One region of the Paenibacillus sp. FSL R5-0527 genome, then DNA from elsewhere that is predicted to be linked to it. Evidence: riboswitches for the same ligand, from Rfam matches in the RefSeq annotation. Region 1 holds a riboswitch; the other holds the start of a gene.
The links. A riboswitch is a leader RNA that binds a small molecule or an ion and turns the genes downstream of it on or off. The one in region 1 is predicted to bind cyclic di-GMP.
Positions count from the first base shown of each region.

Region 1 (7,270 bases):
GTGATTTTGTCCACCAGCGTCATGACCGCCTCTCCGGTTCGGTCGGAGACGATATATTCGAAATAGGCCTTAAAGCTGGTGAAGTTTTTGCTCATCAATACGTTGTTCAGCCTGCCCATCACCAGCGCCTGCTTCTCTTCCTTGAGATGAATCCCGTAATGGAGCCGGATGTAATCCGACAGCTGCCGAAACTCCTGGTTCGTAATGCGGATCATACCTCAATATTTACCGAATTCCGAGTCGCTAAGGAGAATCTTGGGCGCCGCGGAAGCGCCGGAGGGCTCGTGATTCCGCTCTTTTGGACCCATGTTTTCCAGGACGCGAAGCACTTCGGGATTCAATTCCTCAAGGCTGCCGTTGTATCCCGCAAAACCTCCGTACCCGCTGCGCTTCAGCTTAAACTGCGCAACCTGCTGCTTCAGGAGAGCCGCCTGGCTGGACAGCTCCTCGCTGGCGGCGGCGCTTTCCTCCGAGGTCGCCGAGTTGGTTTGGATGACCTGGGACACCTGCGAGATGCCTTGGTTGATTTGCGTGATCGCGGCCGCCTGCTCCGTCGAGGCCATCGCGATATCGCCAACCAGGTTGGCCACCTTTTCGATGTCGCCCACGATCGACTGCAGCGCTGCGGCCGTCTGGTCGGCGATTCTCGTGCCTTCCTGCACTTTGTCGATCGAGCCTTCGATCATATCCGTCGTTTCCTTGGCCGCGTTCGCCGAGCGGGCCGCGAGGTTGCGGACCTCCTCCGCCACGACGGCGAAGCCTTTGCCGTGCTGGCCGGCCCGGGCGGCTTCCACGGCGGCGTTAAGCGCCAAAATGTTCGTCTGGAAAGCAATTTCGTCGATGACTTTGATGATTTTCGAAATGTTGCTGGAAGCGTCGTTGATTTCGCGCATCGCCGCCAGCATGTCCTTCATCTGCTCGTTGCCCTGGAGCGCGCTGTTTTTCGAGTCGGCCGCGAGCTTGTTCGCTTCGTTCGCGTTTTGCGCGTTCAGCTTTGTCTGCGAGGATATCTCCTCCAGCGAGGCGGTTAGTTCCTCGACCGAGCTGGCTTGCTCGGTGGCCCCTTGCGACAGCGCGATGCTGGAATCGGACACCTGTTTCGAGCCGGAAGCCACCTGGTCCGCGGCCGTATTGATGCTGGTCAATATCTCGTTGTTGCGTTCGATCATTTCTTGAATTTTTTTACCCATGAGGTCGTTTTCCGATCTTACTCTCACCTGCACGGTCAGATCCCCGCTCGCCACCATCTCTACCGCCTGGGCCTGCTCGCGGATGCTGGCGATCATGCGGGCAAACGACTGCATCAATTGACCGATCTCGTCCTTGCTCTTCGTCTCCACGTTGATGTTTACATTGCCCAGCGCCATTTCCTCGGCCGCTTCGGACAGCTTGCGGATCGGCTTCGTGATGCCGAGGACGATCAGGAAAGCCAGGCCGATGGCGATCAGCGTGATGACGATAATAAGTGTAGTCAGGATGGTGATCGTGCCGGCGTAAGCTTTATCACCATCATCGCTCGCTTTTTGCGAATTCGTTTGATTGTATTTCACCAAATCGAGCAAAGCGTTTGAAGCCTGATCGAATTCCTTCTCGGAGGTTCCGCTCATGAGCTCCAGCGCTTCGGCCTCTTTATGCTGATCGACCAATCCGATGATTTGGTCGCTGATCTGCAAATAACCGGCCCACTCCTGTTTAAACACGTTATACAGCCGGGCGGCCTCTTCGTCGTTTTGGGTCCGCTCCTCGTAACCGGTCATCAGCTGCTGCAATTCCTGGACTTTATTATTTAAACGCTCTTTCATCTCTTTCAATCCCTGCGGGTCGTTCTCCGCCAAAATAATCCGCAATTCGGTGGTCCGGTAATCGGAAGTGGCCGTGTTCATGACATGGGCCGCATCCATCGCCGGGAGCCATGTATCGCTGATGACCGTGGACTGCTGATTCACTTGGTTTAACGAATTGATCGAATACACTCCGAGGCCGACCAGGGAGAGAACCAAAAGACTAAAGGACAGGATTAATCTTGCTTTGATCGTTAGCTTCATCATTTTCCATAACCCCCGTTGCGGTTTTCGTTTACAGTTGACTTAAATTTTCCGCTTCATCATGATGAAGCAGCTTGTCGCCGTCCAGCAGCAGCTTGACTTCGCCGCCGACTTTTCCGACCCCTTTGATAAAACCTTGCTGGCTGCCGCTTTTGATCTCCGGCGGAGGAACGATATCCTCTTCCGCAATCGTGACGACCTCGGCGACACTGTCGACGATCAGCCCGATCGAAATGTCCTTCATATCCACGACGATGATGCAGGTCCGGTCGTTATACTCCCGGAACGGCTTTTTGAAGCGCAGCCTCACGTCCATGACCGGAATGATTTTGCCGCGCAAATTGATGATGCCGCGGATATGCTCCGGCAACTCCGGCACCTCGGTAATCGCCTGGATGCCGATGATTTCGGTGACGAATTTGATTTCGATGCCGTAAACATCGCTCCCGATCATAAACGTGAGGAACTTTCCTTTCTGCGTGTCGTCGTCCTGCTCCAGCGGCAGGCTTGCCTCTTGATTCGCCATGTCTCCCTCTCCTTTGCTTGGTTGTCCTATGATGCCGATGCCTTGACGAGTCCCCCGACATCGAGGATCAGGCTGATGCTTCCGTCCCCGAGCATCGTGCAGCCAGCCAAGCCCCCGATGTTCCGAATTTTACGGATATACGCCGGCAAGCTCTTGACCACAACCTGCTGCTGCCCGAGCAATTCGTCGGCAAAAACGCAAAACGGCGTGCCGTCCTGCTCCACCATGATCAAAATCCCGTCTTCCATCGCGGTAATCTCGGTCTTGACCTTATACCGTTCGTAAAGGCGCAGTACGCCGTAGCACTGCCCGCGCACCATGACCATTTCGTTGCCGTCGGGATCGGTGACCACGCTGCCGGGGGCGGCGCGGAATGATTCCTTGATCGCCGTCGTCGGGATTGTGTATCTCGCTTTCCCCACCTTCACGTTCATGCCGTCGATAATCGCCAGCGTCAGCGGAATGCGGATCGTAATCGTCGTTCCTTCGCCTGCCGCGCTGTCCACCGACACATTCCCGCCGACGCTTTCGATATTGCGCATCACGACATCCATGCCGACCCCTCGCCCGCTATACTCGGTAATGACCTCTTTCGTGGAGAAGCCGGGGAGAAAGATCAAGTTGTAAATCTCGCGGTCGCTCATCTCCGACTCGTCCTTGAACAGCATTTGCCGCTCGCGGGCGCGCTGTAAAATTTTCGCTTTGTTCAGCCCCCTGCCGTCGTCGCGCACGATAATGAATACCTCGTTGCCGACGTTTTTCGCTTCAAGGGTCAACGTCGCGGATTCTTCCTTACCTGCCGCCAAGCGTTCCTCCGGCGTTTCGATGCCGTGGTCGATCGCGTTCCGCACAAGGTGCATGATCGGATCGGAGATGTGCTCGATGATGTTTTTGTCCACTTCCGTATCCTCGCCAAGCAGTTCCAGCCGGACTGACTTATCCTGTTTTCTGCACATATCCCGTACGATGCGGTTCATTTTTTGGAACGTATTAACCAGCGGCACCATGCGGATCGACATGACCTTGTCTTGGATTTCGCCGGTGATCTTCCGCAGATGCCGAGCGGCCTTCTGAAACTGTTCAAGCTCCAGTCCGGCCAATTCCGGGTTTTGCGTGACCATCGATTCGGCGATGACGAGCTCGCCGACCAGGTCCATCAACTCGTCGAGCTTGGCCAAATTCACGCTGATGAAACTGGAATGCTGCGAGGCATTAGCTCTGGCAATATCCTGCGTTTTGGCCTCCGGCGCCTGCGAAGTGCGGGCAGCCGCTCCCGGCACCTGGGAGGGTTCGGCGGCGCCCGGCTCGGAAGGGGAGGCTGGTGCAGCGTCCGTAGAAAGTGCTGCAGCGTGCGCTGCAGAATGTGCCGCCGTAGACTCTCCTGTTCGCGCTTCCGCTTCGGGTATCGGCTGAAGCGTCTCTGCCGCGGCGGCCGTCTCAGCCTCAGGCTCTGCCCGGCTTTGTTCCGGCAAATTGATCATTTCCAAATGCTTTAAGGATGGCGCCTGCGACAGGTAAGCAGCTACCGTGTCCGCGGATTCGCCGTTCCGGAACAGAATTTGGAAGCCCTGCTCTCTTATGAGCGAGGCTGTTTCGGGATTTTCGGCAATGTCCTCGGGCCAGTAGGCGAATTGCTCGGTCATTTCCTGCAGGCTGTGAACGACTTGATATGCCCGAACATTCTCCATGTTGTAATCGTCATCAAAATAAAGAACGGCTTTTAAATGAGCCCCGGAAGCGGAATCCTCACCGTCCTGACGTTTGCCGGTCTCGGGGCCTCGAAGAGGGGAAACAGCCGGCCCGGGATGCTGTGCGGCTTTTAGTTCTTCCAAATATCCGGTAATGCTGCTTTTCAGCGAAGATGCGTCCCCGTCAGGAGAATCGCCCTGCCTGATCTTATACAGCTCAAGCTTAATGAAATCGCCGCCCTGCAGCACCAGCTCGGACAACGCCGTGCAATCGGCCAAGCGGGGCTGATGTTCGCGGATAAACGCAAACAGATCTTCCATGATGTGCGACAAAGCCGCGATGTTATCGAAATTCATCATCGTGGAGGAGCCTTTGATCGTGTGCATAATGCGGAAAATGTCGTGGATGGCGGCGGACGGAAAAGCGTTAAGCTCTTCGCATTCCAGGATGATCTGTTCCAACTGCTCGAGCAGCTGCGAATTTTCGTGAAGATAGACCTCTAATAACGGATCGCTATTTTCTCGTTCTGCCATAAACTATCTCCCCGTTTTACATAATTCGACATTATTGATGCTTTTTCGACAAATTTCAGACATAAAAAAACTCCTTCTTCATGAACCTTCTAGCGAAGAAAGAGAACCCGAAGAAAGAGAGGACGCCTATCCAACTATAGAAACCCGGCTGCCGTAGCTGTTGCTGGTACTTTAGGCCCGTGGCTTTGCGTCCTTGTCTTTCGGCAAGTTTGCCCTTCTAGTCTTTGCTATTTTTTAGTTGGTTTCATACTAACACGCCTGAGCAGGCTGTGTAAATACTAAAAACGGCCGGTCTGAGCCGTGAGAAAGCCCGATTGACCGGCGAAATATGCAGCCGTTTTTCCAGCCGGAATCACGGCCAGGCCTTAGGTAATCCGACGCAGTTCCGGGCAGTTTTAAGGAACTTCAGGGACAGCTTCAGGAGCTTCAGGACGGATTCAGGACGGATTCAGGGCGGATTCAGGGCGGATCAGCGAAGCCACAAACAGCCCCGGCGAAACCTCATTGGATATATCCAATTAAAATGGAAATTCAATCGTAAATATGGAGGCTTGATTGGATACTTTCCAATAGATGAGACTCGGCAAGGTGCAAAATGGGCGATTTAAGCGAAGTTTATTGGATACTTCCAATGTGAGTTCAAAATTGTGTTTGATTTCCGTCAATCTATTGGATTTTTCCAATGGATACGGCCCATCGCTGCATACGCAGCCCATGCCGTCAGTCCCACTACGAATAAGGCACAGACAGGAATAAATCCCCGCCCGGCTGGCACGGCAAAAAGCCGCCGAATAAACTCGGCGGCCCTGCTACGATCTTATCGGCCCTACACTCTAATGCGCGTTTCCGATGGCAATCCACATGACGAAGCCGTAGTGGACATGGCTTTCCTTCAGCCTGGAAATCGTAATGACGGCCGATTCCTGAGTTTGTTCGCTTAGCGTGGCGTAAAAAGCCGAATGGTTCGTCATTGCAACGATAACAAAGTTAGGATTAGCAAACGGCTCTTCAAATTCAACCTTCACTTGCGTTTCGGCCTCATCGCGCTGCAACAAAAACGCCGACATTCCAAACAGCTGTTTGGCCGGCTGGTCCAGCAGCGTCTGGACCGGAGTAAAGGCAAGGTGCTCCGCGCCGACCGCGCCGGTTTTCAGGTGGCGCGAGGCAATCGCTTCATCGGCAAGCTGTGCGCTGCCGACCGCCGCGTTTGCAATATGCCCGCTTTGCACCGCTCCCTGCTGCAGATGCTCGCCGCCGACCGACTCCTCGGCCAGAATGTCGGCATCCACAACACCGGCCTGAAGGTGTACCCGATCTATCGACAATGGCTGAATGTCCTCGCCACCGATCCCTTTTTCCGGCAGCAGCCCGTTTCGCTGCAGTTCAGCCGACAGATGCCAGACATCGATCGACTCGGGGCCGATGTGACGCGATGCGATTGCCGCTTCCTCGATATGCCGGCCTTCCACGCTCTCCTTCGCCAGATGCAGTGCCCGCACGGACTCAGGAGCCAAATGAGCGCTCTGCACCGACTCTGCGGCGAGATGCCCGCTTTGCACCGCTCCCCGCCGCAGATGCTCGCCGCCGACCGACTCCTCGGCCAGCACCTCGCCGTCTACGGCTTCAGCCTGCAGATGCGCCCGGCCTATCGACAGCGGATGAATATCCTCACCGTCGATCCCTTCTTCCGGAAGCAGCCCGTTTCGCTGCAGTTCGGCCGACAGATGCCAGACATCGATCGACTCGGGGCCGATGTGGCGGGATGCGATCGCCGCTTCCTCGATATGCCGGCCTTCCACGCTCTCCTTCGCCAGATGCAGCGCCCGCACGGACTCAGGGGCCAAATGAGCGCCCTGCACCGACTCTGCGGCTAGGTGACGCGATGCGATTGCCGCTTCGCCAATATGCCGTCCCTCTATGCTCCCCTGTGCCAGATGCTGCGGCCCTACGGCTTCAGCGGCCAGATGAGCGCTCTGCACCGACTCTGCGGCGAGATGCCCGCTTTGCACCGCTCCCCGCTGCAGATGCTCACCGCCAACCGCTCCCTCGGCCAGCACTTCGCCGTCCACGGCTTCGGACTGCAGATGCGCCCGGCCTATCGACAGCGGATGAATATCCTCTTCTCCGATACCGTCTGCCGGCAGCAGACCGTTTCGCTGCAGTTCGGCCGACAAATGCCGGACATCGATCGACTCGGCGGCAATGTGGCGGGAAGTGATCGCCGCTTCGCCAATATGCCGCCCCTCTACGCTCCCCTTCGCCAGATGCTGCGGCCCTACGGCTTCAGCGGCCAGATGAGCGCCCTGCACCGACTCCGCGGCGAGATGCCCGCTTTGCACCGCTCCCCGCCGCAGATGCTCGCCGCCAACCGCTCCCTCGGCCAGCACCTCGCCGTCCACGGCTTCAGACTGCAGATGCGCCCGGCCTATTGACAGCGGGTGAATATCCTCACCGTCGATCCCTTCTGCCGGCAGCAG
Region 1 covers NZ_JBBOYI010000001.1:5,998,151-6,005,420, forward strand. Annotated here, with positions in the region: gene NYE69_RS26655 (CheR family methyltransferase) at 1-215, opposite strand, end outside; gene NYE69_RS26660 (methyl-accepting chemotaxis protein) at 219-2,048, opposite strand; gene NYE69_RS26665 (chemotaxis protein CheW) at 2,077-2,571, opposite strand; gene NYE69_RS26670 (chemotaxis protein CheA) at 2,598-4,793, opposite strand; cyclic di-GMP riboswitch class I at 4,929-5,017, opposite strand; gene NYE69_RS26675 (WIAG-tail domain) at 5,627-7,270, opposite strand, start outside.

Region 2 (7,270 bases), 200 kb from region 1:
TCCCTGCTCACCAAATATGGACACTTCTGCCTTACCATTCCCTATATACCTTATGTCCTCTTCTGAAAAGACAGTTTTGCATTTTGTCCTCTGTAAGAATACAGTATTGGCCCCTCCCGCCCATTGAGGACATCCACAGCGGTTTTCACCCCAGCTCCCGCAAAAGAGGGAGACTGTCAACTCCGAATCCTTCTTTGACTTGTGCGAAAGCATTGGGCCCCGGTTCCTCAGCGGAAACCGGGTTTCCGCCAAGCGAGATACTGAAGCTTGGCGCCCTGCCTTTATCTTGCGGCTGGGGATCCTTTGGGAGTGCGCTACCCGTTGCGCGAGCACCAGGGTAAGCGACGGACAACAGAGCCTCAGACTTATTCTCGGAGCTACTTGTATAGCGGTCCGAACGCCGTGCAGGCGCGGAAATCGGCGCTTTCCGCGTCTTCGGTGCCGAACAGGCCCCAGGCGCGCGGGCGGAAGATTTTCTCCTTCGGCACGTTGTGCATGCTGACCGGGATGCGCAGGATCGACGCCAGTGTGATCAAGTCGGCGCCGATGTGCCCGTAGCTGATCACGCCGTGATTGGCGCCCCAATGGTCCATGACGTCGTAAACGCTGGTGAACGCGCCGCTGCCGGTCAGGATCGGGGCGAACCAGGTCGACGGCCAGGTCGGGTCGGTCCGCTGATCCAGCGTATCGTGCACGTGTTCCGGCAGATCGACCGAGTAACCTTCGGCGATTTGCAGCACCGGGCCGAGCCCCTTCACCAGATTGAGCCGCGCCATCGTCATCGGCATGCCGCCGCGGGTTAAATAATCGGTCGAGAACCCGCCGCCGCGAAAATATTCCACCGAAGCCGGGCGCCACTGCGTTGCTTTGAGCATGCGTTCGACTTCTTCCGCGCTGATTTCCCAGTACGGTTTGATCGCGGGCGCGCCGTTTTTCGTCTGTTCGCCGGTGCCGTCCAGCGCCGCCGAGCCCGAATTGATCAAATGCAAAATGCCGCCCGCCGCGCGGCCTTCCAGCTTATAGCCGGTCACCCGTTCCACGGAGGAAGGGCTCCAGTACGTGCGCACGTCGGCAAAAATCTGCGCCGTATTGGTCAGCAGGTACCCGAACAGCATGCCGACGCCGTTTAAGCTGTCGTTTTCCGTGGCCACTACATAAGGAGAACGCGTTCCGTTCCAATCAAACGACGAATTCAGCAGCGTCTCCATAAAATCCCCGTTCGGAAAATGATCCGTCCACTGGCGCTGCCCCTGGAATCCGGAGGCGATCGCATGATGACCCTGCGCTTCCTCCTCAAAGCCCAGCTCGGCCAGGCGCGGATTGCCGATCATCAGATCGCGCGCGATCAGCGTCATTTTGACGACCGTTTCCCATTCCCGATCCTTGCGCTCGCGGGACGTTTGCAGATGCTCCGGGTTGTTGTCCGGCCCTTCCTGGCAGTTGTTTTTCACCCAGTCCAGCGCCCGCTTGTATTCCTCGGGGTCAAAAATCTCCTCTTCGATCCGGCGCGTAAATTCGCTCATGTCAACGTATTCGTTCCGCATGCCCAGATATTCCTGGAAAAAGGAGTCGTTCACCATCGAACCCGCGATGCCCATCGATACCGATCCCATCGAGAGATAGGCCTGATCACGCATCATCGCCGCCGCCAACCCGCTGCGGGCAAAACGCAGCAGCTTCTCCTGCACATCGTCCGGAATCCGGTCGTCGCCTTCGTCCTGCACGTCTTCCCCGTAAATGCCGAACGCCGGCAGCCCTTTTTGCGCGTGCGCGGACAAGACCGCCGCCAGATAGACCGCCCCCGGCCGCCCGGTGCCGTTAAAGCCCCACACCGCTTTCGGAATCAGCGGGTCGGTATCCATCGTTTCCGTGCCATAACACCAGCAAGGGGTCACCGTGATTGACAGGCCGACTTCGGCTTGCTTGAATTTTTTTGCCGCGGCCGCCGCTTCCGCTACCCCGCCGATACATGTGTCGGCAATGACGCATTCCACCGGCCGGCCGTTCGGATAACGCAGCTCGGCGCTGAGCAGGCGCGCAACCGCCTTGGCCAGGTTCATCGTCTGTTCCTCAAGCGATTCGCGGACTCCTCGCCGTCTGCCGTCAATCGTTGGGCGAATGCCGATTTTCGGAAATCCGTTTCTCCATCTGTAATCGTTTTCAACCATACCTGTCCTGCCTCCTTGGCCTTGGAATATGGTCTCATTTTAAAATGAGCTAACCGGCTTCGTGAACCTACTATATTGCCTTATTCGCAGCACAAAACCGCAAAAAAGTGAACCTCTCCCGCAAGCCCCGTTCATCCGCCCCGGCATAGCTTCCAAATAGCGCATCCATTGAAAATATGCGGCCTGCCACAAGCGAGAATTTCGCGTTCCGTACACTAGTGATCCTCTCAGCCCGTCGCTACCCCATCCTTCATTGGAAAAATCCAATAGATTGCCAGATATCCAACGACTTTTTGACCTCTCATTGGAAATATCCAATAGATTCCGCTCTAATCGTCTGTATTGCGCCATGCTGGGATTCATCTATTGGAAAAATCCAATCAAACTGCTGCATCCCCACTTCATTTCTGATTCCATTGGAGATTTCCAATCAGAACGCCCGGCCAGGCAGACCGCGAAAACCTTAAACCGCCTCCCGATCATATCGGCTTGTTGAAATGTGAAGCCTACGGTCCAGCTTTTTTTTCCAACCTCACCCGCTTGGGATATAATAGGCGTATCCATCCGATCGTGGGGGAGGAACCCTAGCGTGCCGAAAATCGAAATTCCGCATCGCAAAAGCGACCGTTTTCGCTTCAAAAAAACGCCCGAGCTGCTGTTCGCCGGCCAAGTCGTCGATGAGCGCCGATTTTACGCCCCGCCGCAGATCCATGATTTTTGCGAAATTATTTATATTGTGGAAGGTGCCGGAGAATTCCGGATCGCGGGCAAAACGTACGAGGTTCGCCCCGGGGACGTGGCCGTATACAACGCCGGCGTACCGCACGAGGAACGCTCGCTGAGCCCGGAACCGTTCAAATTGATTTACTGCGGCTTGAATAACGTGCATATCGAAGGCGTCCCGCAAGGGCAGCTGCTTCCCGCGTACGTGGAACCGGTCATTCCATGCGAAAAATACGCCTACAAAGTGGAAAGCTGCCTGTCCGAAATGCTGCAGGAGTGCGATTCACAGGTACTGGGCTACGAAACGCTCAGCAACAACCTGTTGATGTCGCTCATTACGCTCCTGTACCGGATCGTCGACGTCAAACATCCGTTTGACCCGCTCAAGGACAAAAACGAAATCACGGTCCGGACCAAGCAATTTATCGATAAAAACTACACCCGCAGCATCACGTTAAAAGAAATCGCCGACACGCTGTACGTCAGCCAGCATTATTTATCCCACCTGTTCAAAAAGGAACTGGGCGATTCGCCCGTCAACTACCTGATCACCCGTCGCATCGAAGAGGCCAAACGCCTGCTGTCGGATAGCGACGCGCCAATCCATGAAATCGCTTCCCGCGTCGGGTATGGGAATGACAAGTATTTTTCCATGCTGTTCAAAAAAGTGACCGGCCAATCGCCCAGCGCCTACCGGGACGCGGAAAAGCAAAAACGGGACGGGCGTTGAGCACCGGAAAAGTAAAAGCGCGATGAGCGTTCCGAGCGTTGAGCAGCGGAAGTGTGCGGTAAAACGCAGAATCGGAGTAGTCCACTAAACCGTAGCGACGGATTTGTCCGCTAAACCATCAAGTGGGGGCGCAGGATAAGCCGAAGAAAAGTTGTTCTCTTACGTTGGGTATGGGGGATAGACGGGGATAAAGAAGAGACTAGAGCGGTATGCGAACTGCTGCGAACTGCTGCGAACTGCTGCGAACCTGCTACGAACTGCTACGAACTGCAAAAGTGCAGGCGATTTTCGTCGAAACTCCTCGAAACGGGGGGTTCAAATGCAAATGTGCAGTTCATATCCGGTCAAAAGAGACTTTTTTATCGAACGGCTGTAAATCAAATGCATTTTTGCATTTCGCTTGCTCGAAAATGGCGGTTTGCGGAAAAATCAAATGCATTTTTGCATTTGGTCCCCTCCGTTCGCACGGTGCCAGCAAAAAAGCGCGAGCCGACAAAAGTAATGTCCCCCGGCTCTCCAGAAGCGGATTGGAACCCCTGCCAGGACAGCCTTTATTGGAATAAGTGAACGCCGTACACTGGCGCGCAGGCGTTTCTTATGCATCGTAAAACTCCTGAACGAGCTCCTGAATCGCCCCGCGGACAGTAATCTTGCTTACTGCAAACTCCTGCTCAAGCTGCTGCTCGGAGGGGATTTCGTCCCCAGCGGGTAAACGCCGTGGAGAATCCGCTCCTTGATGATGTTTTTAATTTGCAAATATAACGGTCTATCTTTACAGGCAAACTCACGACCCTGTTTACCTACCTTTCCACATCCCCGGGGAGGATTGCTCCATCCCCCGGTGGATTTCCGCCTCCGCCGCCATTGGGGTGTCGCCCGGCACGGTATGCGCCAGTATCCCCGCTGCGGCCGCAAACCGGACGGTTTGCACAGGGGCGAAGCCCTCGTGGATGATCCTGCTGGCGAAGCCCTCCAGCTCGCCGTGGATGATCCCGCTGGCGAAACCGTCTCCCACCCCATTCTATTTTTCCGTCCACGACGTCGATCTTTTCTCCGGTCCCCCGTTTAAGATGGCGGAGAACGAATCTTTCTTTCACTTTACTCGCCTCTTTTGGATAAACGTTATAATGTTTAATGGCGAATCGATATGTTCATTAGAAAGTGCGTCGTGAATATTCACGACGCACTTTCTATTTTTACTTTATTGTCAGTTCGTATAAATGTTTTTTTCCTTCATAAGTAAATTGAATTTCCCCGCTATCGAATTCGAAATCCCTAAGTATCTCTTTCTGACCGGTTTTGGTGTTATAGACAAATGCTTCATTGGTGTAACTCCCATCCGGATTGCCTGGCGTAGTGTAAACGCCCACGTACAAACCTTCCGAATTATCTATTGTATAATGATAAAATCTGCCTCCAGAGGCATGAAATTCTTCGATGACCTTGTTGCTGCTTGGATCATTAACATTCATTGCCCATAATTGTTGTCTTAGAGGCTGAGCGCCACCACGAAAATCGGAAACGGTATGATATAAAATCGTATCGTTTACGGCAAATAAGTCATCAACTTCGACATCGGCTTCGCCATCTTTGAGGGGGAGGGTTAGAAGTTTCGTCGATGTGTTGATATCCAGCGTATTATCTTTTGCATTACTTAGATATATACTAAAAGGCTCGGTAGGATAGTACTCTGGATAACTTTCCGTATCAGGACGCTGCTCTAGCGTAGGCGCAGGAATCCAGACCATTCCTTTGGGTGTTTTAACGGCAAAGGTATATTTCTCCGCATTTTCGTCTTTTACTGCCACCTTATAAATCTCGCCATCGACATCGAGACTGATTGTTTTTTGAGATCCCTTACTATTATCAGTTGCAGGGCTGGTTTCATTTTTCGTTTGAGTAACTTCTGTTTTTGTTTTTTCCGTGGAAGCAGGCGCGCTTGTTATATTCCCGCAAGCCGATAGAATCGCCGAACAAATCATGATACCTATTACAAACTGGAGTGCCTTTTTGTTCAATACATTTGAGCTCCTTTAACCAAAATTTCATGCGCTTCTTTTATTGTATAACAATGCTACACTAGTTCTGTGTCATTTCTGCTATTTAATGTTTGAAATTATTTAACCATTGAAAAAAGAGGAACACCGTTTGTCTTTTTACGATAATATCCCAAAAAAAGTATGCCCTTTCTTTGTGAATATTTCCCATTTTTTAGAAGATTGGATTGTCTATACTGTGATTATTTTATCTATTACATTGTTGACAAGTGCTTTTTTTTGAAATATATTGAAATTGTTTGATAGGATATTAGTAATATTTTACTACGAGCAGGTCTTTTTAACTATAATCGAATATTCGGCACACTAATCGAAAGATTAGGTCGCAAAGCCTTGGAGTCTAACAATTCGACAAGCGAATTAATGACCGTCCGGCTGCATAACAATGAATACTATTGTTTATGCAGCCTTTTTTATTTTCACCTCGTTCTCAACGGATTTTTCCGTGAGATATATAATATACCCAAAGCAAGGAGGGTAGAAAATTAGTGCCTGAAAGGGAGGAATTCTATGAAAAAATGAGGAGGAACCAATGAAACGCGGGTTAAAAATAATATTGTCCTGGATTTGCATGTTTTCGCTTTTTGCCAGCCCCCTGTCCGTCTTCGGCGCAAGTTTGGGGGACCCCGTCTGGCCGAATCCCGGAGCCATTCAATTGAGCAAAACCGCCCAACCTACAGGGAGCCCTGGCGAATGGGAAATTACGCTCAAGGCTGAGGGAAAAAACGTCCGGACAAGCTCGGACATCGTGCTGGTCATCGATAAGTCGGGGAGCATGGACCAGCGAAGCGGATGGTTTACACCATCGAAGATGGATAACGCTAAAGATGCCGCAAAGAAATTTGTGGATAATTTGCTGTTACCAAACTCTTCCACCCAAATCGCTGTGGTCTCATTTAATAAATCCTCTACCCTTGTCTCAGGTTTTAAAGGTGCTGGCAATAAGAACGCTTTGAAAAATGCCATAGAAGGTATTGAACCGACCGGCGGAACGAATATCCAGGCGGGCTTGAAGAAAGCTAGTGACCTGTTGGCGAACAGTATCGCGCAAAACAAAATAATCGTGTTGTTAAGCGACGGTGAACCGACATTCAGCTTCAAGGGAACACATGCTGAAGGATTCAACTGGCCTAACAGCAGCAACAACTTTTCGATTACGAGTTTTGATTACGGAAAAACCCTTGGGACAGGTGCAGATTTTACTTTTAAAAACTATGATTGTAATATCTTTGGTTTTAACTGTAAAAACGACACCTACAACATTAACAATTATCAAGTCAAGGATAACGGCATCGGTACCATTTCCGAAGCAAAAATCGCCAAAGATGCAGGGCTCAAGATCTTTTCGGTAGGCTTGGAAGTTTCAAACAACAGCAACGCGATAAATGTGTTAAAAGACATTCAAAGCGAAGGCTACTTCCCTGCCAACAGCGATGAATTGAACACGATTTTCCGCGAAATGGCCGGAAAGATTTCCTATGCGGCTCAAAATGCCAAAGTCGTTGATCCGATGGGAGACATGTTCAATCTCAAGAAACAAGGCGAACAAGTCAGTCCTCAGGATTATTCCGCATCGCAAGGTACGGTAACTT
Region 2 covers NZ_JBBOYI010000001.1:5,796,861-5,804,130, forward strand. Annotated here, with positions in the region: gene NYE69_RS25725 (L-fucose isomerase) at 378-2,168, opposite strand; gene NYE69_RS25730 (AraC family transcriptional regulator) at 2,758-3,621, shown strand; partial or broken gene NYE69_RS25735 (GntR family transcriptional regulator) at 4,226-4,377, opposite strand; gene NYE69_RS25740 (hypothetical protein) at 4,418-4,636, opposite strand; gene NYE69_RS25745 (hypothetical protein) at 4,818-5,639, opposite strand; cyclic di-GMP riboswitch class I at 5,969-6,061, shown strand; gene NYE69_RS25750 (S-layer homology domain-containing protein) at 6,211-7,270, shown strand, end outside.
Region 2: another riboswitch for cyclic di-GMP. It lies ahead of NYE69_RS25750 (S-layer homology domain-containing protein); the one in region 1 lies ahead of NYE69_RS26670 (chemotaxis protein CheA).